3 regions of the Streptomyces sp. NPDC030995 genome follow, and region 2 is predicted to be linked to each of the others. Evidence: predicted binding sites of a transcription regulator. Region 2 holds the regulator's gene; each other region holds the start of a gene.

Region 1 (10,059 bases), on a different contig from region 2:
GGCCATACAAATTCGGGACCAAGGTCGGGATCCGGATGTGGACGAGCCGCCAAAGTGGTGTAGACCTTACGTGGATCGTACGTACAACAAGGGGTGGATCGAGAACCGTGAAGGGCCGTTACCAGAGCCTGGCCGCATCCGGCGCCGCACTGTGCCTGACTGCCGTGACGCTGACGGGCTGCGGAGCCGTCGGTGGACTCACCGGGGACAACGAGGTGACCCTCCGGGTCGTGGCGGCCGACTACGGGGACAATCCGCAGAACTCCTCGACCGCCTACTGGAAGGGCCTCGCCGACGGCTTCGAGAAGGCCAACCCCGGCGTGAACGTCGAGGTCAGCGTCTACTCCTGGTCCGAGGTCGACGCCAAGGTCGCCGAGATGGTCAAGGCCGGCAAGGCCCCCGACATCGCGCAGATCGGCGCCTACGCCGACTACGCGGCCGCCGGCAAGCTGTACTCGGCGGCGGAACTGCTCTCCGTGAAGACCGAGGCCGACTTCCTCGGACCGCTCGCGGACGCGGGCAAGGTCAAGCAGGTCCAGTACGGGCTGCCCTTCGTGGCCAGCACCCGGCTGCTCTTCTACAACGAGAAGCTGCTGACCGACGCGGGCGTGCTCGCGAAGGACGCCAAGGCCGGCTGGCAGCCCAAGAGCTGGGCGGACCTGGAGGCGGCGGCGAAGAAGCTCAAGGGCGCGGGCGTGCCCACCCCCTTCGCGCTGCCGCTGGGCCGCGAGGAGGCCCAGGCCGAGACGATGATGTGGATGCTGTCGGGCGGTGGCGGCTACACCGACAACGAGGAGTCGTACTCCATCGACTCCCCCGACAACGTCAAGACGCTGGAGTTCCTGCGGGACAAGATGGTCGGGCAGGGGCTGACCGGACCGGTCGAGCCGGGCAAGCTGGACCGCCAGGCCGCCTTCGAGGCCTTCGCCAAGGGCGAGGTCGGGATGCTCAACGGGCACCCCACGCTGCTGAAGCAGGCCGCCGCCAAGGGCGTGAAGTACGGCATGGTGCCGCTGCCGACGTCCGACGGGAGCGACCAGCCGGCGATGGGCGTCGCGGACTGGGTCATGGCCTTCAAGAACGGGCACCGGGCGGAGTCCGGGAAGTTCCTGGACTTCCTGTACCAGCCGAACAACGTGACGGCCTTCACCGACAAGTACGACCTGCTGCCGGCCACCACCAGCGGCTACCGCGCGAAGCAGGCCGCCACGGAGGGGTCCTCGCCGCAGCTGAAGACCTTCCTGGCGGCGCTGCCCACCTCGCGGCTGTACCCGGTCGGCAAGAAGTCCTGGGCGGGCGTCAGCGAGGACATCAAGCAGAACATCGGCAAGACCGTCCAGCCGGGCGGGCAGCCGGCGAAGGCGCTGGAGGAGATCGCGACCGCCGCGCGCGCGGCGGACCAGCGCTGACGGCGGTCGACGGCGGGCGGCGGCGGGCGGCGGCAGGGGAGCGGGGCCGGTGTCAGCGGGCGGCGTTAATCTGGCGGTATGACGGACGAGGGGCAGTTGACGGCCACGGAGGCCGCGGTGCTCGCGTACGAAGGACGCACCTGGCCCGGGCCCGGAGCCAAGGAACGGGCCATCCGGGAAGGGCTGGGGATGACCCCCGTCCGCTACTACCAGCTGCTCAACGCGCTGCTGGACGACCCCCGGGCGCTGGCCCACGCCCCGGGCACGGTGAACCGGCTGCGGCGGATCCGAGAGGCGCAGCGGGCCCGGCGATAGCCGTAGCCGTCACCCGTTCGGGCCGTTAGGGTCGTGCGTATGGGGAGCCATCCGCACGACTTGCCGATGCCCGTCACCGCAGCCGGACGCGAGGGACTCGAGGCCCTCCTCCGTGCACCCCGCCGGTCCGTGATCGCCCTGGACTTCGACGGCACCCTCGCCGACATCGTCCCGGACCCGGACCAGGCCCGAGCCCACCCCGGAGCCGTCCCGGCCCTCTCCGCGCTCGCCCCCGAGGTCGACTCGGTCGCCGTGATCACCGGCCGGCCGGCGGGCGTCGCCGTCCGCTACGGGGGCTTCGCGGGCGTGCCGGGCCTGGAGCACCTGGTGGTGCTGGGCCACTACGGGGCCGAGCGGTGGGACGCGGTCACGGGCATCGTGCACGCCCCGGCCGAGCACCCCGGGGTGGCGGCGGTACGGGCGGAGCTGCCGGGCTTCCTGGACTCCATCGGCGCGTGGCGCGGGACCTGGATCGAGGAGAAGGGCCGCGCGCTGGCCGTGCACACCCGGCGGGCGGAGAACCCGGCGGCGGCCTTCGCGGCCCTGCGCGAACCCCTGGCCGAGCTGGCCGCCCGCCACGGGCTGATGGTGGAGCCGGGCCGCGCGGTCCTGGAGCTGCGCCCCCCGGGCATGGACAAGGGCGTCGCCCTGACGGAGTTCCTGGCGGAACGGGGCGCGGAGGCGGTGCTGTACGCGGGGGACGACCTGGGTGACCTGGCGGCGTACTCGGCGGTCGAGAAACGACGGGCCGACGGCCGGCCGGGTCTGCTGGTCGCCAGCGGCTCGGCGGAAGTCCCGGAGCTCGCCTCCCGCGCGGACCTGGTCCTCCCGGGCCCCGCCGCGGTAGCGGCCTTCCTGGCCACCTTGGCCACGGCCATCTCCAGCGCCTGAACCTGTGCCGCAGGGCGCGGCGCCGCTGTCGGGGGCGCTGCCCCCGAACCCCCGTGCCTCAAACGCCGGCGGGGCTGGATTTTGCCGCTGCGCGGCAACCCTGCCCGGCCCGGGCGCAAGGTTGCGCTGCGCACACTTGCAGGCTGACGCCGGCCAAATTCAGCCTCGCCGGCGTTTGAGGAGCGGGGTCTGGGGCGGAGCCCCGGGAAGCGGCGCTGAGCGTTCATTGCCGGGCGCGGCGCCGCTGTCGGGGGCGCTGCCCCCGAACCCCCGCGCCTCAAACGCCGGCGAGGCTGATTGTGCGGCGCAGCGTCACGCGCGCAGGTCGGACAGCTGGGCCGTGAACCAGGCCGTCGGGGGGAGGGCCGTGGCGGCCGCCGCCAGGCGCTTCGTGCGTTCCGCGCGCTCGCCCGCCGGCATGGCCAGCGCAGCGTGCAGCGCCGCGGCCGTTGCCGTCACGTCGTACGGGTTCACCGTCAGCGCGTCCTCGCGGAGCTCCTCGTACGCCCCCGCCCCCGTGGACAGGACCAGCGCGCAGCCCGCCTCCGACACCACCGGGATCTCCTTCGCCACCAGGTTCATCCCGTCCCGGACCGGGTTCACCAGTGCCACGTCCGCCAGCCGGTACGCCGCCAGGGAGCGGGCGAAGTCGTCCTTCACCGACACCAGCACCGGCTGCCAGTGCTCCGTCCCGAACTCCTCGTTCACGGCCGCCGCCAGATCCCGTACCGACTGCGTGTAGTCCCGGTACACCGCCAGGTCCTGCCGGGAGGGGTACGCCGAGGCGAGGTGGACGACCTGGCCCCGCCATTGCGGGTACGAGGCCAGGAGCTCCCGGTACGCGAGCAGGCCCCGCAGGATGTTCTTCGACAGCTCCGTCCGGTCCACCCGGACGATCGTCTTCAGGCCGCCGACCTCCGCCCGCAGGTCCGCCAGCTTCGCGTCGACCTCCGGCCGGTGGGCGAGGGCGCGCAGCTCGTCGCCGTCCACACCCAGCGGGTACACGGCCACACGAGTCGTCCCGGCCCCCGCACCCGCCCCCGCACCCGTGCCCTCCACGAACGCGTTCGCCCACGCCCGCGTGTGGAAGCCCACCACGTCCGCGCCGAGCATCCCCCGCACCAGCTCGAGGCGGACGTCGGACGGGAGCATGTGGAGGAACTCCGGCGACGCCCACGGCGTGTGCGTGAAGTGCCCGATCCGCAGGTCCGGCCGCAGCTCCCGCAGCTGCCCGGGGACCAGCGCCAGGTGGTAGTCCTGCACCAGGACGCACGCCCCCTGCGCCGCCTCCTCGGCGAGAGCCTCGGCGAAGGCGCGGTTGTAGGCCGTGTACGAGTCCCACAGCCGCCGGAACTCCGCGTCGAAGACCGGCTCGCGCGGGATGTCGTACAGGTGGTGGTGGGTGAACCACAGCACCGAATTGGCGATCCCGTTGTACGCGTCGTCGTACATGGTGGGATCGATGTCCAGCATCCGGACGCCGGGCTCGGCCACTCCCCGGCGGACCGCCTCCCGGTCCGCCTCTGACAGCGCCGCGCAGATCCACAGCGCCTCCGGCTGCTCCGCGAGGGCCGCGGAGAGCCCGGAGACGAGCCCGCCCCCGCCGCGCCGGGCGCTGAGCGTGCCGTCGGTGTCGAGGGCGTACGAGAGCGGGCCGCGGTTGGCGGCGACGAGTACCTGGGATGAAGCCATGTCGCGAACCTAGCCCGGCCCGGGTCGCCTCAAACCGTCCGTTGCGTCACGCCACGCGCCGCAGCGCGTACTCCCTGATCCCCAGCATCGGCGGCCGCTCCTCGGTGTCCACCGCGTAGGTCCGCGGCACGAAGCCCTCCGGCCCCCGCTCGAACTGCGTCAGCTCCGGCCGTACGAGGTGCCCGCGCGAGAGCCGCAGCAGGGCCGTGCGGTAGATCGCCGCGGCCATCCGGCCCAGCGCCTGCCCGTCCTGGTGGCGGTGGAGCCGTACGCCCACGTCCACCTGGGCCAGCGCGTCCAGCCCGACCGTGTGCAGCGCGTCCACCAGCAGGCCCAGCTCGACGCCGTAGCCGACGGGGAACGGCAGCCGCTCCAGCAGGGAGCGCCGTACGGCGTACTCGCCGCCCAGCGGCTGGACGAAACCGGCCAGCTGCGGCCAGTGCAGGTTGAGGAGGGGGCGGGCGACGAGTTCGGTGACCCGGCCGCCCTGGCCGGGAGCGTCGCCCAGCGGGCGGTCGTACATCGCCTTGACGAACTGCACGTCCGGCTCGGTCAGCAGCGGCCCCACGATGCCCGAGACGAAGGAGGCCGAGAAGTCCCGCAGGTCGGCGTCGACGAAGCAGACGATGTCCCCGCTGGTGGCCAGCAGCGAGCGCCACAGCACCTCGCCCTTGCCGTGCAGCGGCGGGATCCTCGGCAGGATCTCGTCGCGGTGCACCACCCGGGCTCCGGCCTTCGCCGCGACCTCCGCGGTCCGGTCGGCCGAGCCCGAGTCGATGACCACCAGTTCGTCCACCAGGGGGACGGGCAGTCCCTCGATCAGCTCGCGCCGGATCACCTCGACGATCGCGCCGACGGTGGCCTCCTCGTTGAGCGCGGGCAGCACCACGCTGACCGTGCTGCCTGTCGCCCGTTTCCGGTCGAGCAGCTGGTCGAGCGGTCGGTCGGCGGCTGACCAGGAGCGGTCGGCCAGCCAGCGCTCCACCTCTTCCAGCACCCTCAGCACTCCCTGTTTCGTCCCCTGAATGGACCGATTTGTGATCCATCTCGCGGTTCGGACGGCTGTCTCAACCACCCGGCCCTTCGGTTACAGTCTTGAACAACGCGAAGGACCACCGCATGCCGGGGGTCCCCGCGAACAAACGCACCGGCGCGCCATAGAGCGCGTGTGCCGGTGCCATACCGCTCATCCAGAGGGGCAGAGGGACACGGCCCGTTGAAGCCCCGGCAACCCTCCAGTCGGTTCTCGCCATGCGTACGACGCATCCGCGCGAGGTCCCCGGCTAGGGAAGGTGCCAATTCCGTCTCATGGCGAAGTGCGCCATGGGGAAGATGAGGAGAAAGGGCCTCGCCATCATGGCTGCACAGACTGTTGCCACCTCTGTCGATCTCGGACCTGCCACCGGCCTCTCGTGTCGCGAGTGCGGTACCCGATTCGAACTCGGACCCATCTTCGCGTGCGTCGAGTGCTTCGGACCTCTGGAAGTCGCCTACGACCTTCCCACCGGTGACCCCGAGGCCCTGCGCGCCGCGATCGAGGCCGGCCCCAACAACATCTGGCGTTACGCGCCGCTGCTGCCCGTCCCCGCGGACGTGGCCTCCAAGCCGAGCCTGAACCCGGGCTTCACCAAGCTCGTGGACGCGGCCAATCTGGCCAAGGAGCTCGGCGTCACCGGCAAGCTCTACGTCAAGGACGACTCCGGCAACCCGACGCACTCCTTCAAGGACCGCGTCGTGGCCATCGCCGTCGAGGCCGCCCGCGCCTTCGGCTTCACCACCCTGTCCTGCTCCTCCACGGGCAACCTGGCCGGCGCCGTCGGCGCCGCGGCCGCCCGGGCCGGCTTCCGCTCCTGCGTGTTCATCCCGCACGACCTGGAGCAGGGCAAGGTCGTCATGGCCGGTGTCTACGGTGGCGACCTGGTCGGCATCGAGGGCAACTACGACGACGTCAACCGCTTCTGCTCCGAGCTCATCGGGGACCCGCTGGGCGAGGGCTGGGGCTTCGTCAACGTCAACCTGCGGCCGTACTACGGCGAGGGCTCCAAGACCCTCGCGTACGAGATCTGCGAGCAGCTCGGCTGGCAGCTGCCCGACCAGATCGTGATCCCGATCGCGTCCGGCTCGCAGCTGACGAAGATCGACAAGGGTCTCCAGGAGCTGATCAAGCTCGGCCTCGTCGAGGACAAGCCGTACAAGATCTTCGGTGCCCAGGCCGAGGGCTGCTCCCCGGTGTCGACCGCCTTCAAGGCCGGTCACGACGTGGTCCGCCCGCAGAAGCCGAACACCATCGCCAAGTCCCTGGCGATCGGCAACCCGGCGGACGGCCCGTACGTCCTGGACATCGCGCGGCGCACCGGCGGCTTCGTCGAGGACGTCAACGACGAGCAGGTCGTCGAGGCCATCAAGATCCTCGCGCAGACCGAGGGCATCTTCGCCGAGACCGCGGGCGGCGTGACCGTCGGCGTGACGAAGAAGCTCATCGAGAACGGTCAGCTCGACCCGGCGCTGACCACCGTCATCCTCAACACCGGTGACGGCCTCAAGACCCTGGAGGCGGTGGCCGCGGACAGCGGGCAGACCGCCACCATCCGCCCGAGCCTGGACGCGTTCCGCGCCGCCGGCCTGGCGTGACCTGACCAACCCCCTGCTCTACCGGAAAGGCAGTAGCGCCATGAGCGTCAACGTCCGCATCCCCACCATCCTGCGCACCTACACCGGCGGTCAGGCCGAGGTTTCCGCCGAGGGCGCGACCCTCGCCGAGGTCATCGAGTCCCTGGAGAAGAGCCACCCGGGCATCGCCGCGCGCGTCCTGGACGACCAGGGCAAGCTGCGCCGCTTCGTGAACGTCTACGTCAACGACGACGACGTGCGCTTCGAGGGCGGGCTGGAGGCGGTGACGCCGGACGGCGCCGGTGTCTCGATCATCCCCGCCGTGGCCGGCGGCTGCTGAACACCTCGCCGGGCACCCGGCTGGACATCCGGCCGGGAACTCGATGAAACGCGAAAAACCGTAATTGCCCCCTCCGCTAAAAGCGGAGGGGGCAATTCTGCTTGATTGGGCACGGTAGAGTTGGGGAAGTCCCCTCCGCGGTTCTTGCCCGCCGCATATGAACGGGCCGCGTGAGGGTCGACATCGGGCCAATGTGCAAGCGCGGTATGGGGCTTTGGCGAGATATGTCGGGCCCGAGTTGCCCTGGAAGATGCCAACTTTTCACTCTATTTCAATGTTTCTCGGTGCCCAGAATTCTCGTCGGATTGACCTGTTGCAGACAGCACTCGCGCAGATACATTCAGCCTCGGTCGACGCGTTCCGACGCAAGTTCTGACCCGGGAGCGCGAAGTGCGTTCCTGCGCAAGGGCCAGTAATAGGGGAGTTAGGCATGGCTCAGGGCACCGTCAAGTGGTTCAACGCGGAGAAGGGCTACGGCTTCATCGCGGTCGACGGTGGTGCGGATGTGTTCGTCCACTACAGCGCCATCCAGATGGACGGGTACCGCACCCTTGAAGAGGGTCAGCGGGTCGAGTTCGAGATCTCGCAGGGCCAGAAGGGTCCGCAGGCGGACATGGTCAAGCTCGCGCTCGGCTAGTCCTGAAGCGATCGACCAAGACGAACGACCAAAGACCTACGAGGGGCTCACATCCTGGACACGGGATGTGAGCCCCTCGTGCGTGTGCCCGGTACTGGCGGGGCGTTGTCCCAAGGGACCGGCGGGGCGTTGCCCCAAGCCGCTTGCACTCGTGGGGGTCGAGTGCTAATCATTGGCGTTAGCACTCTCGGGTTGAGAGTGCTACTGAACGAGGACCGGGTCGGTGAGGCCCGCAGGGTCCGGCGGGAAGGAACCGCCGGGCACGCAGGCCGTCCGTCGCGGGCGCGGGCGCGGTCCTGGGAGCAATCCACCGCTGTCCGGGAGGACCACTTCAGATGGCCAAGATCATTGCGTTCGACGAGGAGGCCCGCCGCGGCCTCGAGCGTGGGATGAACCAGCTCGCCGACGCCGTCAAGGTCACCCTTGGCCCCAAGGGTCGCAACGTCGTCCTTGAGAAGAAGTGGGGCGCCCCCACGATCACCAACGATGGTGTCTCCATCGCCAAGGAGATCGAGCTCGAGGACCCGTACGAGAAGATCGGCGCCGAGCTGGTCAAGGAAGTCGCCAAGAAGACGGACGACGTCGCCGGCGACGGTACGACCACCGCCACCGTGCTCGCCCAGGCGCTCGTCCGCGAGGGCCTGCGCAACGTGGCCGCCGGTGCCAACCCGATGGCCCTCAAGCGTGGTATCGAGAAGGCCGTCGAGGCCGTCTCCGCCGCCCTGCTCGCCCAGGCCAAGGATGTCGAGACCAAGGAGCAGATCGCTTCCACGGCCTCCATCTCCGCCGCCGACACCCAGATCGGCGAGCTCATCGCCGAGGCCATGGACAAGGTCGGCAAGGAAGGCGTCATCACCGTCGAGGAGTCCCAGACCTTCGGTCTGGAGCTGGAGCTCACCGAGGGCATGCGCTTCGACAAGGGCTACATCTCGGCGTACTTCGCCACCGACATGGAGCGCATGGAGTCGTCCCTCGACGACCCGTACATCCTGATCGTCAACTCCAAGATCGGCTCGGTCAAGGACCTGCTGCCGCTCCTGGAGAAGGTCATGCAGTCCGGCAAGCCGCTGCTGATCATCGCCGAGGACGTCGAGGGCGAGGCCCTGTCGACCCTGGTCGTCAACAAGATCCGCGGCACCTTCAAGTCCGTCGCCGTCAAGGCCCCGGGCTTCGGAGACCGCCGCAAGGCCATGCTCGGTGACATCGCCATCCTCACGGGCGGCACGGTCATCTCCGAGGAGGTCGGCCTCAAGCTGGAGAACGCCGGTCTCGACCTGCTCGGCCGCGCCCGCAAGGTCGTCATCACCAAGGACGAGACCACCATCGTCGACGGTGCCGGTGACAGCGACCAGGTCGCCGGTCGCGTGAACCAGATCCGCGCCGAGATCGAGAACTCCGACTCGGACTACGACCGCGAGAAGCTCCAGGAGCGCCTCGCGAAGCTGGCCGGCGGCGTGGCCGTCATCAAGGCCGGCGCCGCGACCGAGGTCGAGCTCAAGGAGCGCAAGCACCGCATCGAGGACGCCGTTCGCAACGCGAAGGCGGCCGTCGAGGAGGGCATCGTCGCCGGTGGTGGCGTGGCCCTGCTCCAGGCCTCCTCGGTCTTCGAGAAGCTCGACCTGTCGGGTGACGAGGCGACCGGCGCCAACGCCGTGAAGCTCGCCCTCGAGGCCCCGCTGAAGCAGATCGCCGTCAACGGTGGTCTCGAAGGCGGCGTCGTCGTGGAGAAGGTCCGCAACCTGACGGTTGGCTGGGGCCTGAACGCCGCGACCGGCGAGTACGTCGACATGATCGCCGAGGGCATCATCGACCCGGCGAAGGTCACCCGCTCTGCCCTGCAGAACGCGGCGTCCATCGCGGCCCTCTTCCTCACCACCGAGGCCGTCATCGCCGACAAGCCCGAGAAGGCCGGCGCCGGCGCCCCGGGCGGCATGCCGGGCGGTGACATGGACTTCTGATCGACCCCCGGCTCCGGCCTCTGGTTGATCGGCTGTTCTCGAACGAGGGCGGCACTCCCTGCGGGGGGTGCCGCCCTCGGGCGTTTCAGGCGGCGGGGCGCGCGACGAAGGTGACCTCTTCCCGGTCCTCGCTCAGGGCGATGTTCAGCGAGGCGTCCAGAGCGTGCGCGAGGCGGCGCAGCAGGGGCAGGGTGGGCACCGCGTCCG
Region 2 (10,059 bases):
GGCTACGCGGAGTGCCGGAAGCCGATCGTCGGCACCGCCCGGCGCCGCGCGGCCGGGGAGGAGCCCGGCGGGATCAGGTCGTCCAGGAAGCCGTAGCGGCCGCGCAGCGCCTCCGGGACGGCCCGCCACCAGTGGGCCACCTCGGGCCAGCCGGGGGCCGACAGAGAGCCGCCGAACTCCTGGACCGACAGGGCCGCCGTCAGCCCGGCGAAGGCCAGCCGGTCCGCCAGCGGCCAGCCCGCCAGGGTGCCGGTGACGAAGCCCGCCACGTACACGTCCCCCGCGCCCGTCGGGTCCAGCTCGTCCACGGTGATCCCCGGGACCTGCGCCGTCTCCCCCGTGCGCCCGTCGACGGCGTACGAGCCCTCCGCGCCCATCGTCACCACCGCGATCGGCACCTTCTCCGCCAGCGCCCGGGCCGCCGCCCGCGGGCAGTCGGTCCGCGTGTACCGCATGGCCTCGCCCGCGTTCGGCAGGAAGGCCTCGCAGTGCTCCAGGTCGGCCAGGGCCCCCAGGTCCCACCGCCCGCTCTCGTCCCAGCCCACGTCCGCGAAGACGCGCGAGCCGCGCCGGGCGGCCTCGCCGATCCACTCCTCGCCGCGGCCGGGCCCCAGCGAGGCCACGGCCGCACGGGCTCTGGGCGGGCACTGCGGGAAGGGCCCGGGGCCCGCGGGGGGCGGGGCCTCGTGGCCGTGCGAGACCATCGTGCGCTCGCCCTCGTAGGCCATCGAGACGGTGACGGGGCTGTGCCAGCCGGGGATGGTCCGCGACATGGACAGGTCGATTCCCTCGCCCTGTTCGAGGGCGTCCCAGCAGTACTCGCCGTAGTGGTCGTCCCCGAAGGCCGCGGCCAGCGAGGTGCGCAGGCCGAGCCGGGCCAGAGCGGTGGCCATGTTGGCGACGCCGCCGGGGCTGGAGCCCATGCCCCGCGCCCAGGACTCCGTACCGCGTACCGGCGCGGAGTCCAGGCCCGTGAAGATGATGTCGAGGAAGACCGTGCCGGTGAGGAAGACGTCGCAGCCCGGTTCCTGGGGATCGCGCAGCGGACCGAGCGGGTCCACTGCGGCTGCGCGACTGTCGTCGTCCCTACTGGTCACGGTGTACTCCCCGATGAGTTTTCCGGCGGAAAGCTGCCAGCCCTGCCCGCCCGGGACAGAACCAAAACCCAGTGTGGCGCAGATCACCCACCCGTTCAGCTTCGACGGCGCGCGAGGCGCGGGGGCCGGGGGCCGCGCCCCCGGCCGCGGCGCCGCCGTCCGGCTTCAGCCCCGCTTCGGCAGCGGTACGCGCACCAGGTCCGCGGCCACCGTGAGCTCGCCCTCGTAGCCCGCCGCGCGGGCCTGGCGCTCGAACTCGGCCGGGTCGGTGTAGCGCTGCGAGAAGTGCGTCAGCACGAGGTGCCGCACACCCGCGTCCCGCGCCACGCGCGCCGCCTGGCCCGCGGTGAGGTGCCCGTGGTCGGTGGCGAGCCGCTCGTCCTCGTCGAGGAAGGTCGACTCGATCACCAGCATGTCGCAGCCCTCGGCGAGCTCGTCCACGCCGGCGCAGAGCCGGGTGTCCATGACGAACGCGAACCGCTGCCCGGGCCTGGGCTCGCTGACCTCGTCCAGCGTGACCCCGTCGAGCTGGCCCTCGCGCTGGATCCGGCCCACGTCCGGCCCCTTGATCCCGTACTGCGCGAGCAGCTCGGGCACCATGCGGCGCCCGTCGGGCTCGGTGATCCGGTAGCCGAAGGACTCCACCGGGTGCGAGAGCCGCCGGGCCTCCAGGACGTACGAGGCCCCGCGCGCCAGCGGCCCGTCCCCGGCCACCGGTTCCTCGCGCAGCGGCACGGTCTCCCGGTAGGCCGTGGCGTACCGCAGCCGGTCGAAGAACTTCTGCCCGGAGGCCGGGTAGTGCGCGGTGACGGGGTGCGGGACCTGGTCGAGGTTGATCCGCTGGATCACTCCGGCGAGGCCGAGGCTGTGGTCACCGTGGAAGTGGGTGACGCAGATCCGGTTGATGTCGTGCGCGGCCACCCCGGCGCGCAGCATCTGGCGCTGGGTGCCCTCGCCCGGGTCGAAGAGGATGCCCTCGCCGTCCCAGCGCAGCAGGTAGCCGTTGTGATTGCGGTGGCGGGTGGGCACCTGGCTGGCGGTGCCCAGCACCACGAACTCGCGTACGGACACGGTCTAACCGGGGGGCCACTGGAGGCCGCGGCCGCCGAGGACGTGCAGGTGGGCGTGGAAGACGGTCTGGCCGGCGCCGGCGCCGGTGTTGAAGATGACCCGGTAGCCGTGGTCGTCGATCTTCTCGTCGGCGGCGATCCGCCCGGCCTCGGTCAGTATGTCGGCGACGACGCCGGGCTCGGCGGCGGCCAGGGAGGCGGCGTCGGGGTAGTGCACCTTGGGGATGACGAGCACGTGCGTGGGCGCCTGCGGGTTGATGTCCCGGAAGGCGACCGTGGTCTCGGTCTCCCGGACCACGGTCGCGGGGATCTGGCCCTCGACGATCTTGCAGAACAGGCAGTCGGCCTGCGGTTCCCCGGCCATTGCTTCGCCTTCCGTGACGGTGATCGGTCCGGGCATCGTATCCAGCCCGGCGCCGCTCGGGGGCCGCGTCCGCTCAGGGCCGAGCACTCGGTGCGGATCGTTCGGGGCCTGCCGCCCGGGCCGGCCGCCCGGTCAGGACCAGCGCCCGGTGCGGGCCAGCAGGACCGCCGTGGCCGCGGTGCCGGCCGTGGAGGTCCGCAGGACGGAGCGGCCCAGGCGGTAGGGGTGGGCCCCCACTTCGGCGAAGGCCGCCAGCTCCTCCGGTGAGACGCCCCCCTCCGGGCCGACCACCAGGACCACGGAACCCGAGGCGGGGAGGTCCGCCGTGGCCAGCGCCCCGGAGGGGGTGTCGCGGTCCTCGTGGAGCACCATCGCCAGGTCGGCGCCGGCCAGCAGCGCCGCCACCTGCTTGGTGGACATGGCCTCGGCCACCTCCGGGAAACGCACCCGGCGGGACTGCTTGCCCGCCTCCCGGGCCGTGGCCCGCCACTTGGCCAGGGACTTGGCCCCCCGGTCGCCGCGCCACTGCGTGATGCAGCGCGAGGCCTGCCAGGGCACGATCGCGTCCACGCCCGTCTCGGTCATCGTCTCGACGGCCAGCTCGCCGCGGTCCCCCTTGGGAAGGGCCTGGACCACCGTGATGCGGACCGGCGGCTGCGGTTCCTGCCCGGCCGAGGAGACGGCCACGACGAGCCGGTCCTTGCCCTCCGCGGCCTTCACGACGGCCTCGGCCCAGCCGCCGCGGCCGTCCGTGAGGACCACCGCCTCGCCCGGGTTCAGCCGTTTCACGGACACCGCGTGCCGGCCCTCCGGACCGTCCAGGACGAACTCCGGTCCCGCCGGGACCTCTTCGACCACGAACACCGGGGCGGTCATGACGCACTCCTCATCTGTCTTGCCTTCAACGTGCTCTGCGCCTCGGCCAGTTCGGCCGCCAGCACCTCCACCAGCTCCCCCGCCGGCAGCGTCCGCGCCAGCCGGTGCCCCTGGCCCGCCCACAGGGCCATGCCCTGCGGGTCGCCGGCCGCGGCGGCCGCCTTGCGCAGCCCCGAGGTCAGGTGGTGGACCTGCGGGTACGCGGCCGGGGCGTACGGCCCGTGCTCGCGCATGAAGCGGTTCACCAGCCCCCGCGCCGGCCGCCCGGAGAAGGCCCGGGTCAGCTCGGTGCGGACGAACAGCGGGTCCGTCAGCGCCTGCTTGTGCTCGGGGGCGGCGCCCGACTCCGGGCAGGCCAGGAAGGCCGTCCCGAGCTGCGCCGCCTCCGCGCCCGCCGCCAGCAGCGCCGCGATCTGCGAGCCCCGCATGAGGCCGCCCGCGGCGATGATCGGGAGGGCCACGGCTTCCCGTACCTGGGCCACCAGCGCGAGGAGCCCCACGGCGGCCGTGCCGTCGGCCTGGGGGTCGTCGCGGTGGGTGCCCTGGTGGCCGCCGGCCTCGACCCCCTGGACGCAGACGGCGTCGGCGCCCGCCTGCTGGACGGTACGGGCCTCGTCGTCGGAGGTCACCGTGACGACGGTGTACGTACCGGCCTTGCGCAGGGCGGCGAGGGTCGCGGACGCGGGACAGCCGAAGGTGAACGAGACGACCGGGACCGGGTCTTCGAGGAGGATGGCCAGCTTGGCGTCGTAGCCGTCGTCGCTGGTGCCGATGATCTCCTCCTCGGCGAGGGAGATCCCGTACCAGCTCGCCTCCCCGGCCAGCTGCCCGCGGTACGCCTCGACGGCGGCCGGGTCCACGTAACCGGTCTGCGGCATGAAGAGGTTGACGCCGAAACGGCGCCGGGTGAGCGCCCGCACCTGCTTGATCTCCTGGTACATCCCGTCGGCGGTCTTGTAGCCGCCGGCCAGGAAGCCCAGTCCGCCCGCCTCGCACACGGCAGCGGCGAGCTGCGGGCCGGAGCCGCCGCCCGCCATGGGAGCCTGCACGATCGGGTGGGGGGAGAGACCGTTCGGTGCCGTGGACATGGACTGCATCGTGCCATGTCCCGCTCAGGGGACCGAATCATGGCATTCGCCTGGCATAGTCCGCTTACCGACACGGCAGTCGGCCCGTGTCCGGCCGCCATCGGAACGGCATCGGGCCGGCACCGGGCCGGCACCGGGCCGACGTCGGGGCCGACGTCGGGGCCGACGTCGGGGCCGACGCAGCGAGCCCGGCCGGGGAATCCCCCGGCCGGGCTCGTGGCTGTGGTCGCAGGCCGGTCAGCGGCCGTTGAACGCGTCCTTCAGGCGGCTGAACAGCCCCTGCTGACCCGGCGCGAACTGGCCGGTGGGCCGCTCCTCGCCGCGCAGCTTCGCCAGCTGGCGCAGCAGGTCCTCCTGCTGGGCGTCCAGCTTGCTCGGGGTGGTGACCTCGACGTGGACGATGAGGTCGCCGCGCCCGCCACCGCGCAGGTGGGTCACGCCGCGCCCGTGCAGCGGGATCGCCTGGCCGGACTGGGTGCCTGGCCGGATGTCGATCTCCTCCAGCCCGTCCAGCGTCTCCAGCGGGCACTTGGTGCCCAGCGCGGCCGCCGTCATCGGGATGGTCACCGTGCAGTGCAGGTCGTCCCCGCGCCGCTGGAACGTCGGGTGCGGCAGCTCGTGGATCTCCACGTACAGGTCGCCGGCGGGGCCGCCGCCGGGGCCGACCTCGCCCTCGCCCGCGAGCTGGATGCGGGTGCCGTTCTCGACACCGGCCGGGATCTTGACCGTGAGGCTGCGGCGGGAACGGACCCGGCCGTCGCCCGCGCACTCGGGGCACGGGGTCGGGACGACGGTGCCGAAGCCCTGGCACTGCGGGCAGGGGCGCGAGGTCATGACCTGGCCCAGGAAGGACCGGGTGACCTGCGAGACCTCACCGCGGCCGCGGCACATGTCACACGTCTGCGCCGAGGTACCGGGGGCAGCGCCCTCGCCGGAGCAGGTGGTGCAGACGATGGCCGTGTCGACCTGGATGTCCTTGGTGGTCCCGAAGGCCGCCTCGTCCAGCTCCAGGTCGAGGCGGATCATGGCGTCCTGGCCGCGGCGGGTCCGCGAGCGCGGGCCGCGCTGCGAGGACTGGCCGAAGAAGGCGTCCATGATGTCGGAGAAGTTGCCGAAGCCGCCGGCTCCGAAGCCGCCCGCACCGCCGCCACCGCCGGAGGCGGACAGCGGGTCGCCGCCGAGGTCGTAGACCTGCTTCTTCTGGGCGTCCGAGAGCACCTCGTAGGCCGCGTTGATCTCCTTGAAGCGCTCCTGCGTCTTCGGGTCCGGATTCACATCCGGGTGGAGTTCACGCGCGAGGCGCCGGAAGGCCTTCTTGATCTCGTCCTGCGATGCGTCGCGGCGCACGCCGAGAACGGCGTAGTAGTCCGTGGCCACTTACGACTCCGCCAGGATCTGTCCGACGTAACGTGCCACTGCGCGTACCGCTCCCATCGTTCCGGGGTAGTCCATGCGGGTCGGTCCGACCACGCCGAGTTTGGCGACTGTTTCGCCGCCCGAACCGTAACCGACGGAGACGACGGACGTGGAGTTCAGTCCCTCGTAGGCATTCTCATGCCCGATCCGTACGGCCATTCCCGACTCGTTGGCCTCGCCCAGCAGCTTGAGAAGCACGACCTGCTCCTCCAGCGCTTCGAGCACCGGCCTGATCGTCAGGGGAAAATCGTGTCCGAAGCGGGTGAGATTGGCGGTACCGCCGATCATCAGCCGCTCCTCTGCTTCCTCGACCAGGGTTTCGAGGAGGGTCGTCAGCACCGTGGAGACGGTGCCGCGGTCCTCGGCCTCGAAGGATTCGGGGAGGTCCTGGACGAGCGGGGGCACATCGGTGAAGCGCCGGCCGACGACCCGGCTGTTGAGCCGGGCCCGCAGGTCGGCCAGCGAGGTCTCGCTGAAGGGGCTCGGGCAGTCGATCAGCCGCTGTTCGACGCGACCGGTGTCCGTGATCAGTACGAGCATCAGGCGCGCGGGAGCGAGCGAGAGCAGCTCCACGTGCCGGACGGTCGACCGGGTCAGGCTCGGGTACTGGACGACGGCGACCTGCCGGGTGAGCTGCGCGAGCAGCCGCACCGTACGGCCGACGACGTCGTCGAGGTCGACGGCGCCGTCGAGGAAGTTCTGGATGGCCCGGCGCTCGGGCGTCGACAGCGGTTTGACCCCCGCCAGCTTGTCGACGAAGAGGCGGTAGCCCTTGTCGGTGGGGATCCGGCCGGCGCTGGTGTGGGGCTGGGCGATGTAGCCCTCCTCCTCCAGCACGGCCATGTCGTTGCGCACGGTGGCGGGCGAGACGCCGAGCCGGTGGCGTTCGGTGAGCGCCTTGGAGCCGACGGGCTCCTCCGTCCCGACGTAGTCCTGGACGATGGCGCGCAGCACTTCGAGTCTGCGTTCGCTGAGCATCGCGCACACCTCCAGCTGTGGTCCGTTGCCGTGTTCTGCCGTGTACTGCCGTGTTCGTTGGCACTCTGGACGTTCGAGTGCCAGAGATCCCCCGCTCAGTGTACGGGCGGGTGGTGAGCCCCTGGCAAGGGAGGCCCGCCAGGGTAGCGTCGCCGTATGGACGTGCATTGGGAAGAGGCGGGCTGGGAACGGCTGGCCGGACGGGTCGGACGCAGACGGCTCCCGGTGTGGGACTGCACGGTGGGACTGGTGGTGGGGGACGAGTCGGTGCTCCTCGTCGATCCCGGTTCGTGCGTCCGGGAGGGCGCGCAGGTGCGGGCCGAGGCGGAGCGGCTGACGGGCCGGCGCGTGACCCATATCGCATTCACGCACGGCCATTTCGATCACGTCCTGGGCGGGGCCGCCTTCTCCGGTGCCGAGGTGTTCGGGGCGGTCGGGCTGGCCGCGCTGCTGTCGACGGGCCGCGAGGAGCTGCGCGGGGACGCGGTGCGGCACGGGCTGGCGGAGCACGAGGCCGCCGAGGCGGTGGACCTGCTGGTGCTGCCGGGACATGCGGTGTCGGGCGAGTGGACGCTGGAGCTCGGCGGGGTGCAGGTGCTGCTGGCCAACGTGGGGCCCGGGCACACCGGTCACGATCTGGCCGTCTTCGTGCCGGGCGAGCGCGAGGTGGTGTTCTGCGGGGACCTGGTGGAGGAGTCCGGCGAGCCCTTGGCGGGCCCGGACGCGGCGCCCCGGCAGTGGCCCGCCGCCCTGGACCGGCTGCTGTCGCTGGGCGGGGACGACGCGCTGTACGTGCCGGGTCACGGAGCGGTGGTCTCCGCGGACTTCGTCCGTGCGCAACGCGCCACACTGGCGGCCCGTTTCGGCGTGTCGGGAGCATGACGCCCGCGGCTCTCCTACTGTCGGCCGGATGCGCGAGTACTCCCCCGACCTGACCCCGCAGTGGAAGCGACCCAAGGCCGTGCCGGAGGTGCCGGCCGAACCGGACCTGGTGGTCGAGGTCGCGGGTACGGACTTCTGCGGCGCGGTGGTGGCCTGCGAGGCGGGCACGGTGACCCTGGAGGACCGCTTCGGCAAGCGGCGGGTGTTCCCGATGGAACCGCGGGGCTTCCTGCTGGAGGGCGCCGTCGTCACCCTGGTCCGCCCGTCCCGGGGCCCGGCCGCGCCCTCCCGTACGGCGTCCGGGTCGATCGCCGTCCCGGGCGCCCGGGCCCGGGTCGCCCGGAAGGGCCGGATCTACGTCGAGGGCCGGCACGACGCCGAGCTGGTGGAGCGGGTCTGGGGTGACGACCTGCGCATCGAGGGCGTGGTGGTGGAGTACCTGGAGGGCATCGACGACCTCCCGGCCATCGTGGCGGAGTTCGCCCCCGCGCCGGACGCCCGCCTGGGGATCCTGGTGGACCACCTGGTGCCGGGCTCGAAGGAGTCCCGTATCGCGGCGTCGGTGACCTCGCCGGACGTCCTGATCGCGGGCCACCCGTACGTGGACGTCTGGCAGGCGGTGAAACCGTCCGCGCTGGGCATCGCCGCGTGGCCGGTGGTCCCGCGCGGCCAGGACTGGAAGACGGGCGTCTGCCGGGCCCTGGGCTGGCCGGAGAACACCGGGGCCGCCTGGCAGCACATCCTGTCTCGGGTGACCTCGTACAAGGACCTGGAGCCGACCCTGCTGGGCCGCGTCGAGGAGCTCATCGACTTCGTCACGGTCGGCGGCGCCGCCTGAACTTCGGGAGGGTGCCGATCCGCCGGTGTCCGGCTTGATGTCCAGGACGGATTCACCCCGCCGAGTGGTCAGTCCACCAGGTCCCGGACCACCGCGTCGGCCAGCAGCCGCCCCTTCAGGGTCAGCACGGCCCGCCCGGCCTCGTACGGCCCGGCCTCCAGCAGGCCGTCCGTGAGGGCCTTGCGGGACGCGGCGAGCCCCGCGGGGGCGAGCAGCGACAGCGGGACCCCGTCCACGAGGCGCAGCTCCAGCAGGATCCGCTCGACCCGCCGGTCCTCCTCGGACAGGAGCTCGCGCCCCGCGCCCGGGGAGCGGCCCTCGGCCAGGGCCGCCGCATAGGCGCCCGGGTGCTTGACGTTCCACCACCTGACCCCGCCCACGTGCGAGTGCGCTCCCGGCCCGGCGCCCCACCAGTCGGCGCCGCGCCAGTACAGCTCGTTGTGCAGGCAGCGCCCGGCCTCCGAGGTGGCCCAGTTCGAGACCTCGTACCAGGAGTACCCGGCCTCGGCCATCACCGAGTCCGCGATCAGGTACCGGTCGGCGTGGACGTCGTCGTCCGTCATCGGGACCTCGCCCCGGCGGATCCGCCGCGCCAGCTGCGTCCCCTCCTCCACGATCAGCGCGTAGGCGCTGATGTGGTCCGGCCCGGCGCCCAGCGCCGCCGAGAGCGACGCCCGCCAGTCCTCGTCCGACTCCCCCGGGGTCCCGTAGATCAGGTCCAGGTTGACGTGCTCGAAGCCGGCCTCGCGCGCCTCGGCGACGCACGCCTCCGGCCGTCCCGGCGTGTGCGTGCGGTCGAGCACCTTCAGGACGTGCTGCTTCGCGCTCTGCATGCCGAAGGAGATCCGGTTGAAGCCGCCGGCGCGCAGTTCGGCCAGGTACGTCGGATCGACGGACTCCGGGTTGGCCTCGGTGGTGATCTCGGCGTCCTCGGCCAGGCCGAACTCGTCCCGGATCGCCGCGAGCATCCGTACGAGGTCCCCGGCGGGCAGCAGCGTCGGCGTGCCGCCGCCCACGAAGACGGTACGGACGGCCCTGGGGTCGTCGCCGAGCACCTTCCGGGCGAGGCGGACCTCGTCGATCAGGGTGTCGGCGTAGTTCTCCCGGGAGGCGAGCACGCCGCCGGTGCCCCGCAGCTCGGTGGCCGTGTACGTGTTGAAGTCGCAGTACCCGCAGCGCGTGGCGCAGTACGGGACGTGCAGGTAGAACCCGAGCGGCCGCTCCCCGGCACCCACCAGGGCGTGCGACGGCAGCGAGCCGTCTTGGGGCATGGGTTCACCGTCGGGCAGTGCGGAAGGCATGCCCCCATTGTCCCGCACGAATCCAGCCCCGCCGGCGGCCCCGCCCGCACATCCAACCCCGCCCCGCACATCCAGCCCCGCCGGCGCTTGAGGCGCGGGGTCCGGGGCGGAGCCCCGATCTTTCAGCCCCGCCGGCGTTTGAGGCGCGG
Region 3 (10,059 bases), on a different contig from region 2:
GGGACTGGCAGCTGCTGGCTGCCTGCCGCGGGGTCGACAGCTCCCTCTTCTTCCACCCGGAAGGCGAGCGGGGCGCGGCCAGGAGCGCGCGCGAGGCCTCGGCTAAAGAGGTCTGCATGCGATGCCCGGTGCGCGCGGAATGCGCCGCGCACGCACTCGCCGTCCGCGAGCCCTACGGGGTGTGGGGCGGCCTCACCGAGGACGAGCGCGAGGAACTGATGGGCCGCGCCCGGCATCGCCTGATCCCCGCGTCGAGTGCGATCGGACCGATCGCGCCGCACTGAGAGCTGTAGAAACGTCTGAAGGAACGTTTCTTCGAATCGACCGCAATCACCTGCACGCTCGGGCGTGTCGCCACCCGGCCCGGGATTTCACGCGTTCGGCCGTACGTAGCCCGTACGTGCGGCCGGCGCGCGGCCCGGGACGAGGTGTCGGCGCACCCGCCGCGTGCCGTCGGCGCACCCCGCCGCGTGCGGTCAGCGCCTGGCGGCCCGCTCCAGCTCGGCCAGGGTCGCGGCCACGGCCGGCACCCGGGCCAGGTCGGGCAGGGTCAGCGCCACGACCTCCCGCTCGACGGCGGGTTCCACGGCCACCGTGCTCACGCCCTTGGCCCGTACGGACTCCACCGCGAGCTCCGGCAGCACCGCGACGCCCAGCCCCGCGCCGACCAGGCCGACCACCGCCGGGTAGTCGTCGGTGGCGAAGTCGATGCGCGGGGTGAAGCCCGCGCCCTCGCACACCTCCACCAGATGGCGGCGGCAGCGCGGACAGCCCGCGATCCAGGGCTCGTCGGCCAGCTCCGCCATGCCCACGCGTTCGGCCCCGGCCAGCCGGTGACCCTCGGGGACCAGCCCCACGAGCCGGTCGGTCAGCAGCGGCCGCACCACGAGGTCGTCCCACTCCGCCGCGGAGCCGGCCGCCCCGCCGTAGCGGAAGGCCAGCGCCAGGTCGCAGTCGCCCTCGCGCAGCATCTCCACCGAGCGCGGCGGCTCCGCCTCGACCAGCGAGATGCGCGTCCCCGGATGCTCGGCGCGCATCGCCGCGAGCGCGGTGGGCACCAGCGTGGAGCTGCCGCTGGGGAAGGACACGAGCCGGACCCGGCCGGCGCGCAGCCCGGCGATGGCGGCGACCTCCTCCTCGGCCGCCGTCAGCCCGGCCAGGATCCCCGCGGCATGCCGGACCAGGGCCTCGCCGGCCTGGGTCAGCCGCATCTCGCGGCCGGTGCGGATGAGCAGCGGGGTTCCGGCCGATTGTTCGAGTGCCTTCATCTGCTGGGAGACGGCGGGCTGGGTGCAGCCGAGCTCTCGTGCGGCGGCTGAGAAGGATCCGGTCCCGGCGACAGCGCGCAGTACCCGGAGATGACGTGCCTCAATCACCCTTCGAGCATAAGGCCTACTTTGATTGTCGCGCGAATGTCTTCGTAACACTTTGGGTCGGAAAGCCCCTACCGTGGTCCTTATGGGCACCATGCATGTGATTTCCGTGAACCTCGGCCGCGCCACGGCCGTCGACTACACGGACGCGGAGGACGGGATGACGGGCATCGGCAAGCGCCCGGTCCCCGGCCCGGTCCGCGTCCTCGCCCCCGGGCTCAAGGCCACCGGCCTCGGCAGCGGCCTGGAGGGCGACGCCGTCTGCGACCGCCGCTTCCACGGCGGCGACCACCAGGCCGTCTACGCGTACGCCCGCGAGGACCTGGACCGGTGGGAGCGCGAGCTGGGCCGCGAGCTGCCCGGCGGGATCTTCGGCGAGAACTTCACCACCTCCGGCATCGACCTGAGCACCGCGCGGCTCGGCGACCGCTGGCGGGTCGGCGCGGACCTCGTCCTCGAAGTGGCCTCGGCCCGCATCCCGTGCCGCACCTTCCAGGGGGCCCTGGGCGAGGACGGCTGGGTCAAGCGGTTCACCCAGGAGGGCCGGCCGGGCGCGTACCTGCGGGTGATCCGGGAGGGCTCGGTCTCGGCCGGCGACCCCATCGAGATCATCCACCGGCCCGACCACGAGGTGACGGTGGCGTTCTGGTTCCGCGCCTTCACCACCGAGCGCTCGCTGCTGCCGCGCACCCTGGCGGCGGGTGCGGCGATGCGGCCGGAGGCCCACGAGCACGTGCACCAGTACATGGAGAAGTACGGGGCCGAGGCCGGGGCGAAGTAAGGCCGTTACCTCACTCGTCTAGGTTGCGCCTATGACGACTGCGTTGATTACGGGATCCACGGCGGGCATCGGCGCCGCCTTCGCCCGGCGGCTGGCCGCCCAGGGGCACAACCTGGTGCTGGTGGCGCGCGACACCAAGCGACTCGGCGAGCAGGCCACCGAGCTGCACGACCGGCACGGCATCGAGGCCGAGGTGCTGGCCGCCGACCTCTCCACGGAGGAGGGCATCGCGGCTGTCGAGCAGCGCCTCGACGACCGTACGCACCCCGTCGACCTGCTGGTCAACAACGCGGGCTTCGGCAACAAGGGCCGCTACCTCGAAGTCTCCATGGCCGACGAGCTGACCATGCTGAAGGTGCACATCGAGGCGGTCCTGCGGCTGACTTCGGCGGCCACGGCATCGATGCGCTCGCGCGGTCGCGGCGGCGTGATCAACGTGGCTTCGGTGGCCGCCTTCGTACCCCGCGGTACGTACGGGGCGAGCAAGGCCTGGGTCGTGCAGTTCACCCAGGGCGCGGCGCGGGACCTGTCCGGGTCCGGGGTGCGGCTGATGGCGCTGTGCCCCGGCTTCGTGCGGACGGAGTTCCACCAGCGCGCCGGCATGGGCACGGACAACATCCCCGGCTGGCTGTGGCTGGACGCCGACAAGCTGGTGGCCGCGGCCCTGGCCGATCTGGCGCGGGGGAAGACGGTGTCGGTCCCGGACCCGCGGTACAAGGCGCTGATGGGCGTGGTGAAGCTGACGCCGCGCGGGCTGCTGGGCGGGGTGTCCTCGCGTACGGGCCGCAAGTACGGGCCGCAGTAACCCGTCGGTACGACCAGCCGAACGGGCGAAATCTCCCTAAACTGGACATGTCCATCCAGCCCGGGAGACCGCCATGACATTCGTACAGATAATCGATTACAAGACCAGCCGGCAGGACGACCTCAACCAGCTGCTCGACCGGTACGTCTCGCAGAGCCAGGGCAAGCGCACCGTCACCCACAGCATCGTGGGCAAGGACCGCGAGAACGAGAACCACTTCGTGGACGTGGTCGAATTCCCCTCGTACGAAGAGGCCATGAAGAACTCTCACCTCCCTGAGACGGACAAGATGTTCCAGGAGATGGTGGCCCTCTGTGACGGGATGCCCAGCTTCACCAACCTGGACGTGGTCCGCGACGAGAACCTCAACAAGATGCTCGTGGACCGAATGTTCGACGAGTTGGCCGTCACCGGGGACCGCGCCATCGCCGAGGAGATCTTCTCCTCCGACTACGTCGACCACGACATCTTCAAAGCCGACCCCGACGCCCAGGGGATCGACGGCCTGATGGCGGACCTGAACATGTGGCGGTCCGCTTTCGAGATGTCCTTCACCAAGGACCAGCAAATCGCCGAAGGCGACTTCGTCACCACCCTGTGGACCTGGAACGCGACGCACACGGGTGAGTTCATGGGCCTCGCGCCGACCGGCAAGAAGGTCAGCGCGACCGGCTCGACGACCTTCCGCTGCAAGGACGGCATGATCGCCGAGACCTGGTGGCACTACGACATCATGGGCATGATGCGGCAGCTGGGGATGGACCCGATGAAGTCGATGGGTTCATGAGCCCCCGACCCTGAACCGGGGCAACGGGAAGGCCCCCGCCCCGCCGTACGAAACGGCGGGACGGGGGCCTCTCGTGTACCAGCGACAGCGTCAGTGGCTGTGGCCGTGACCGTGGCCGTGACCGGCGTCGCCCTCGTCCTCCGCCGGCTTCTCGACGACCAGGGTCTCGGTCGTGAGCAGCAGCGAGGCGATGGAAGCGGCGTTCTCCAGCGCGGAACGGGTGACCTTCACCGGGTCGATGACGCCGGCCTTGACCAGGTCGCCGTACTCGCCGGTGGCGGCGTTGAAGCCCTGGCCCTTGTCGAGCTCGGCGACCTTCGAGGTGATGACGTAACCCTCGAGACCGGCGTTCTCGGCGATCCAGCGCAGCGGCTCGACGGCGGCGCGGCGCACGACCGCGACACCGGTGGCCTCGTCGCCCGACAGGCCGAGGTTGCCCTCGAGGACCTTGACGGCGTGGACGAGAGCGGAGCCACCGCCGGAGACGATGCCCTCCTCGACCGCGGCGCGGGTCGCCGAGATGGCGTCCTCGAGACGGTGCTTCTTCTCCTTGAGCTCCACCTCGGTGGCGGCGCCGACCTTGATGACGCAGACGCCGCCGGCGAGCTTCGCCAGCCGCTCCTGCAGCTTCTCGCGGTCCCAGTCCGAGTCGGTGGACTCGATCTCGGCCTTGATCTGGTTGACGCGACCGACGACGTCCTCGTGGCTGCCGCCACCGTCGACGATGACCGTGTCGTCCTTGGTGATCGTGACGCGGCGGGCGGAGCCCAGTACGTCCAGACCGGCCTGGTCGAGCTTGAGGCCGACCTCCTCGGCGATGACGGTGGCACCGGTGAGGGTGGCCATGTCCTGCAGCATCGCCTTGCGGCGGTCACCGAAGCCCGGGGCCTTGACGGCGACCGCGTTGAAGGTGCCGCGGATCTTGTTGACGACGAGGGTGGAGAGCGCCTCGCCCTCCACGTCCTCGGCGATGATCAGCAGCGGCTTCGAGGCGCCGGCCTGGATGACCTTCTCGAGCAGCGGCAGGAGGTCCTGGATGGAGGAGATCTTGCCCTGGTTGATCAGGATGTACGGGTCGTCGAGGACGGCCTCCATACGCTCCTGGTCGGAGACCATGTACGGGGAGAGGTAGCCCTTGTCGAAGGCCATGCCCTCGGTGAACTCCAGCTCCAGGCCGAAGGCGTTGGACTCCTCGACGGTGATGACACCGTCCTTGCCGACCTTGTCCATCGCCTCGGCGATGAGCTCGCCGACCTGCGAGTCCTGCGCGGAGAGCGCGGCCACGGCGGCGATGTCGGACTTGTCCTCGATCGGGCGGGCGGTCGCGAGGAGCTCCTCGGACACGGCCTTGACCGCGGCGTCGATGCCCTTCTTCAGGGCGGCCGGGGACGCGCCCGCGGCGACGTTGCGCAGACCCTCGCGGACCAGCGCCTGGGCCAGCACGGTGGCGGTGGTGGTGCCGTCACCCGCGATGTCGTTGGTCTTGGTCGCCACCTCCTTCACGAGCTGCGCGCCCAGGTTCTCGTACGGGTCGTCCAGCTCGACCTCGCGAGCGATGGTGACACCGTCGTTGGTGATGGTGGGGGCGCCGAACTTCTTGTCGATGACGACGTTGCGGCCCTTGGGGCCGATCGTCACCTTCACCGTGTCGGCAAGCTTGTTGACGCCGCGCTCGAGGGCGCGACGGGCGTCCTCGTCGAACTTCAGGATCTTCGCCATGGGAGCGGTTCAGCCCTCTCGAAAACTCGGGTTTAACGAACTGCGCCCCTCGCCGCCCGGCAATCAGCGGGGTGACCAGGGGCGCAGCTCAAAGCAGTACTGATGAAGAGAATTACTTCTCGACGATCGCGAGCACGTCGCGAGCCGAGAGGACGAGGTACTCCTCGCCGCTGTACTTCACTTCGGTGCCGCCGTACTTGCTGTAGAGCACGATGTCGCCGACGTTGACGTCCAGCGGGAGACGCTGGCCGTCTTCGAAGCGACCCGGGCCCACCGCGAGGACGACGCCCTCCTGGGGCTTCTCCTTCGCGGTGTCCGGGATGACCAGGCCGGAGGCCGTGGTCTGCTCGGCGTCGAGCGGCTGGACCACAATGCGGTCCTCAAGCGGCTTGATGGCAACCTTGGAGCTGGCGGTCGTCACGATCCGACCTCCCCCTTCGGAGATCCGGGGTTAACTGTCTGAGGTGGCGACCAGGTCGATCCGTCGTCGCGGGTGCCGGATCTGCCTGTCGCTGTGTTGGCACTCACCGGGGGTGAGTGCCAGGTGCGACACTATTCCGGCGATTAGCACTCGGTCAAGCGGAGTGCCAATTCCCGAGCCCTGGGCGTTGCGCGGAGAAGGCCCTGAACCCCGAAAACACGGGCGTACGGACGTTCGGGATCACTGCTCCCCCTCCCATGACCAGGGCAAACCCAGGCGCACCCGGGCCGGAGCGACCCCCTCCGGTCCCGCGGCTGCTTCGTGCGCCGATATGTGAGGCTTGTGCCGTGCGCATCCTCGTGGTCGAAGACGAAGAAGGCCTCGCCGAGTCCCTACGGCGCGGCCTGTCCGGCGACGGGCACCTCGTCGAGGTCGCGCACGACGGCCACCACGGCCTGGACCTCGCCCTCGCCGGCGGCCCGTACGACGTCGTCCTCCTCGACCTGATGCTCCCGGGCATCAGCGGCTTCGAGATCTGCACCCGCATGCGCGCCCACGGCGACACCACCCCGGTCCTGATGCTCACCGCCCGCGACGGGGAGTACGACGAGGCCGAGGGCCTGGACTCCGGCGCCGACGACTACCTCACCAAGCCGTTCTCCTTCGTGGTCCTGGCCGCCCGCATCCGGGCGCTGGCCCGGCGCGCCGGCGCCGCCGACCGCGGCACCCTCCGGGCCGGCGACCTCTCCCTGGACCCGCAGGGCCGGCGCTGCCGCCGCGGCGACCGGGACATCGAGCTCACCGCCCGCGAACTGGGCGTCCTCGCCTGCCTGATGGAGCAGCCCGGCCGGGCCGTCGCCAAGCAGGACATCCTGGACGAGGTCTGGGACACCCCGCACGGCATCGACCCGAACATCGTCGAGGTGTACGTCTCCTCGCTGCGCAAGAAGATCGACGCGCCCTTCGGCCGCCGCTCGATCCTCACCGTCCACGGGACGGGCTACCGGCTGGCCCCCGACGGTGGCTGACCGCCCCGGGTCCGGTCCGGGACGCCGGCCGCCCGGCCTGATCCGCATGACGGGCCCCAGGGGCACCGTCCGCGCGCGCACCGCGGCGGCCGCCGCCCTCGCCATGGCCGCCGTCCTCGCCACCGGCGGGCTGTGGCTGCACGCCCTGCTGCGGGCCAACCTGCTCGACAACACCACCGACCGCACCGAGCTCGCCGCCCGCAAGGTCGCCGCCCAGCTCGACAACCGGACCCTGCCGCCCGACGGACGGCTGCCCGCGCCCGAGAACGGCGTGGACCTGGTCCTCGTACGGGACGCGGACGGCCGGACGGTGGCCACGACCGGCGACCCGGGGCACACCCCCGCCCGGGGGGACGAGCTGCGGCTCCTCCCCACGCCCGGGGAGGACTCCCGCTCGGCCGTGCTCCCGCCGACGCACCCCGGCGCGGCACGGCGCGCGGTGGTCGTGGTCGCCGCGCCCGGGGCGCACACCGTGTACGCGATGACCGTGCTCGGCGACGTCGACGGCGCGACCCGGGCCGTCGCGATCGGGCTGCTGGCCGGCGCGCCCCCGCTGATCGGCTTCGCGGCGGCCCTGGCCTGGTGGGTGACCGGCCATGCGCTGCGTCCGGTGAGCGCGATCCGGACCGAGCTGGCGGCGGTCACCGCGAGCGAGCTGGACCGGCGGGTGCCCGACCCGGGCGGGGCCGACGAGATCGCGCAACTGGCCCGGACCGTCAACGACACCCTTGACCGGCTGGAGCGCTCCGACGCCCGGCAGCGGCAGTTCACCGCGGACGCCTCGCACGAGCTGCGCAATCCGCTGGCCGCCGTCCGGTCCCGGCTGGAGGTGGCGCTGGCCATGGACCGCCCCGACCGGGAGTCGGTCGCGGCCGCGCTGGCCGATACCGAGCGGCTCCAGCGGATCGCGGCGGACCTGCTCCTGCTGGCCCGCCTCGACGGCGGTCCGGCGCCCCGGACCGAGCCCGTGGACCTGGCCCTGCTGGCCGCGGAGGACGTGGCGCGCCGGGGCGGGTCCCGGGTGACCGTACGGCTGGACGCGCGGGCGCCCGTACCGGCGGCGGGGGATCCGGCTCGGCTGGAGCGGGCGCTGGCCAACCTGGTGGACAACGCGCTGCGCCATGCCCGTACGGAGGTCGTCGTACGGGCGGACACGCGGGACGGCCGGCCGGTGCTGGAGGTCACGGACGACGGCCCGGGCATCCCGGAGGCGGACCGGGACCGGGTGTTCGAGCGGTTCGTACGGCTGGACGCGGACCGGGGCCGGGCCAGCGGCGGCACGGGGCTGGGCCTGGCCATCGCCCGGGAGATCGCGCGGGCGCACGGGGGCGACGTACGCGCGCTGGCGGCGCCCGCCGGGGGCGCGCGGCTGGTGCTGCGGATCCGGTAGGGCTCCTTCAGGACAGGGCCACGGCAGGGCTAGGACAGGGCCAGGACAGGGCCACGACCCTCAGGATTCCTTCAGCGCGGCTACCTCACCATCGACAGGCATGAGCGCGCACCGGAGGAAGACGACGACCCGACCACGCCGCCCGTCCCACCGGCTGTCCCGACGGCGGCGCCTCGCCCGCACCCTGCTGGTCACGAGCTGCGCGCTGCTGGTCCTGGCGGGCGGCGGCGCCTGGTACCTGTACCACGACCTCGCCTCCAGCATCGGCAGCTCGAAGGCCCTCGACGGCGCCGAGAAGTCGAAGTTCGGCGACACCAACATCCTGCTGATGGGCCTGGACAGCCGCCGTGACCAGAACGGCGAGGAGCTGCCGGAGGAGGTCCTCGACAAGCTGCACGCCGGCAGTTCGGACATCGGCGGCTACAACGCGAACACCCTGATCCTGCTGCACGTGCCCGGGGACGGCCGCCAGGCGAAGGCCTTCTCCGTCCCGCGCGACGACTACGTCAACATTCCCGGCCAGGGCAAGGACAAGATCAAGAAGGCGTACGGGCTCGCGAAGGAGAAGAAGCAGGAGCAGCTCGCCGCGCAGGGGGTCAAGGACCGCCGGCAGCTGGAACGGGACGGCCGGGAGGCGGGGCGCAAGGCCCAGATCGAGACGGTGCGGAACTTCCTGGGAGTCCCGATCGATCACTTCGCCGAGCTGAACCTGGCCGGTTTCTACCACCTCGCCGACGCGCTGGGCGGCGTACCGGTGTGTTTGAACAAGGCGGTGAAGGACAAGTATTCGGGAGCCGATTTCCCGGCGGGCCCGCAGACGCTCGACGGTCAGCAGTCGCTCGCCTTCGTCCGCCAGCGGCACGGCCTGGACATGGGCGACCTGGACCGGACGAAGCGGCAGCAGGCCTTCCTCGCGGGCGCGACGAAGAAGCTGAACTCGGCCGGGACCTTCACCGACCCGGTGAAGCTGGTCAAACTGATAGAGGCCGCGAAGAAGGACGTGGTGACGGACGAGGGCTGGGATCTGCTGGCGTTCGTGAAGCAGGCGAAGAACCTGTCCGGCGGCAAAGTGCAATTCACGACACTCCCCATCGAGGGCTTCGGAAGGAACCATGGGGAGGACATCAACGTCGTAGACGATATGAAGATAAAGCGCCTGATAGCCGAGCAGATCGGACCCAAGGCCTCCGCAAGCCCGAGCGCACCGGCCGACTCGTCGGGCTCGACGGGCTCCTCGGGTGCGTCGGGTGCGTCGGGTGCGTCTTCCGGCGGGGCCGGCTCATCGGGTGCATCCGGCTCGTCCGGGCCGGCGTCGGGCGCGCCTGCCGCCTCACCCCCGCCGCCTGCCTCGTCCTCCGCCCCCAAGGACGGTGGCGGCATCCCGTGCGTGGACTGAAACCCCTGACGGCGGCGGGCGCGCGCCGCCGCACCGAGGCGCTGCTCCTGGTCTTCGTCATCGCCATCGCCGTTTTCGGCCACGCCTCGGCGAGCCTCGCCATGAACGACCGGCTGCCGCCGAACCTCGCCGGCTTCACGGTCAGCATGACCCTGCTGTCGCTGGTCGGGCACCTGGGCGTGCGCCGCTTCGCGGCCTACGCGGATCCGCTGATCTTCCCGCTCGCCATGCTGCTGACCGGGCTCGGGCTGGTACTGCTGCACCGGCTCGACCAGGGCTACATCGAGCGCTACAACTCGGACGCGAACGCCCCCGGACAGCTGATGTGGACGGTGGTCGGGGTCGCCGCCTGCATCCTG

Evidence for each region. Region 2 encodes HrcA, which represses chaperone genes, less so after heat shock. Its sites were predicted from a motif close to TTNGCACTCNGNNNNNCNGAGTGCNAA; they were not measured.
Region 1: the regulator HrcA is predicted to act here: its motif matches at 8,037-8,063, upstream of groL (chaperonin GroEL).
Region 3: the regulator HrcA is predicted to act here: its motif matches at 6,030-6,056, upstream of groES (co-chaperone GroES).

The regions. Positions count from the first base shown of each region.
Region 1 covers NZ_JBVIFS010000036.1:3,196-13,254, reverse strand. The annotation lists gene ACZ45T_RS33420 (extracellular solute-binding protein) at 108-1,409, shown strand; gene ACZ45T_RS33415 (DUF3263 domain-containing protein) at 1,488-1,724, shown strand; gene otsB (trehalose-phosphatase) at 1,764-2,615, shown strand; gene ACZ45T_RS33405 (alpha,alpha-trehalose-phosphate synthase (UDP-forming)) at 2,928-4,307, opposite strand; gene ACZ45T_RS33400 (glucosyl-3-phosphoglycerate synthase) at 4,354-5,304, opposite strand; SAM riboswitch class I at 5,491-5,646, shown strand; gene thrC (threonine synthase) at 5,664-6,938, shown strand; gene ACZ45T_RS33390 (MoaD/ThiS family protein) at 6,979-7,257, shown strand; gene ACZ45T_RS33385 (cold-shock protein) at 7,688-7,894, shown strand; gene groL (chaperonin GroEL) at 8,230-9,852, shown strand; gene ACZ45T_RS33375 (helix-turn-helix domain-containing protein) at 9,938-10,059, opposite strand, start outside.
Region 2 covers NZ_JBVIFS010000002.1:346,488-356,546, reverse strand. The annotation lists gene ACZ45T_RS05105 (carbohydrate kinase family protein) at 3-1,097, opposite strand; gene ACZ45T_RS05100 (ribonuclease Z) at 1,263-2,168, opposite strand; gene ACZ45T_RS05095 (histidine triad nucleotide-binding protein) at 2,172-2,531, opposite strand; gene ACZ45T_RS05090 (16S rRNA (uracil(1498)-N(3))-methyltransferase) at 2,664-3,407, opposite strand; gene ACZ45T_RS05085 (nitronate monooxygenase) at 3,404-4,495, opposite strand; gene dnaJ (molecular chaperone DnaJ) at 4,733-5,872, opposite strand; gene hrcA (heat-inducible transcriptional repressor HrcA) at 5,873-6,889, opposite strand; gene ACZ45T_RS05070 (MBL fold metallo-hydrolase) at 7,046-7,771, shown strand; gene ACZ45T_RS05065 (DUF3097 domain-containing protein) at 7,800-8,609, shown strand; gene hemW (radical SAM family heme chaperone HemW) at 8,678-9,910, opposite strand.
Region 3 covers NZ_JBVIFS010000001.1:95,492-105,550, reverse strand. The annotation lists gene ACZ45T_RS00560 (WhiB family transcriptional regulator) at 1-284, shown strand, start outside; gene ACZ45T_RS00555 (LysR family transcriptional regulator) at 477-1,376, opposite strand; gene ACZ45T_RS00550 (MOSC domain-containing protein) at 1,468-2,154, shown strand; gene ACZ45T_RS00545 (SDR family NAD(P)-dependent oxidoreductase) at 2,186-2,959, shown strand; gene ACZ45T_RS00540 (ester cyclase) at 3,033-3,746, shown strand; gene groL (chaperonin GroEL) at 3,837-5,465, opposite strand; gene groES (co-chaperone GroES) at 5,578-5,886, opposite strand; gene ACZ45T_RS00525 (response regulator transcription factor) at 6,234-6,914, shown strand; gene ACZ45T_RS00520 (sensor histidine kinase) at 6,961-8,304, shown strand; gene ACZ45T_RS00515 (LCP family protein) at 8,405-9,700, shown strand; gene ACZ45T_RS00510 (FtsW/RodA/SpoVE family cell cycle protein) at 9,688-10,059, shown strand, end outside.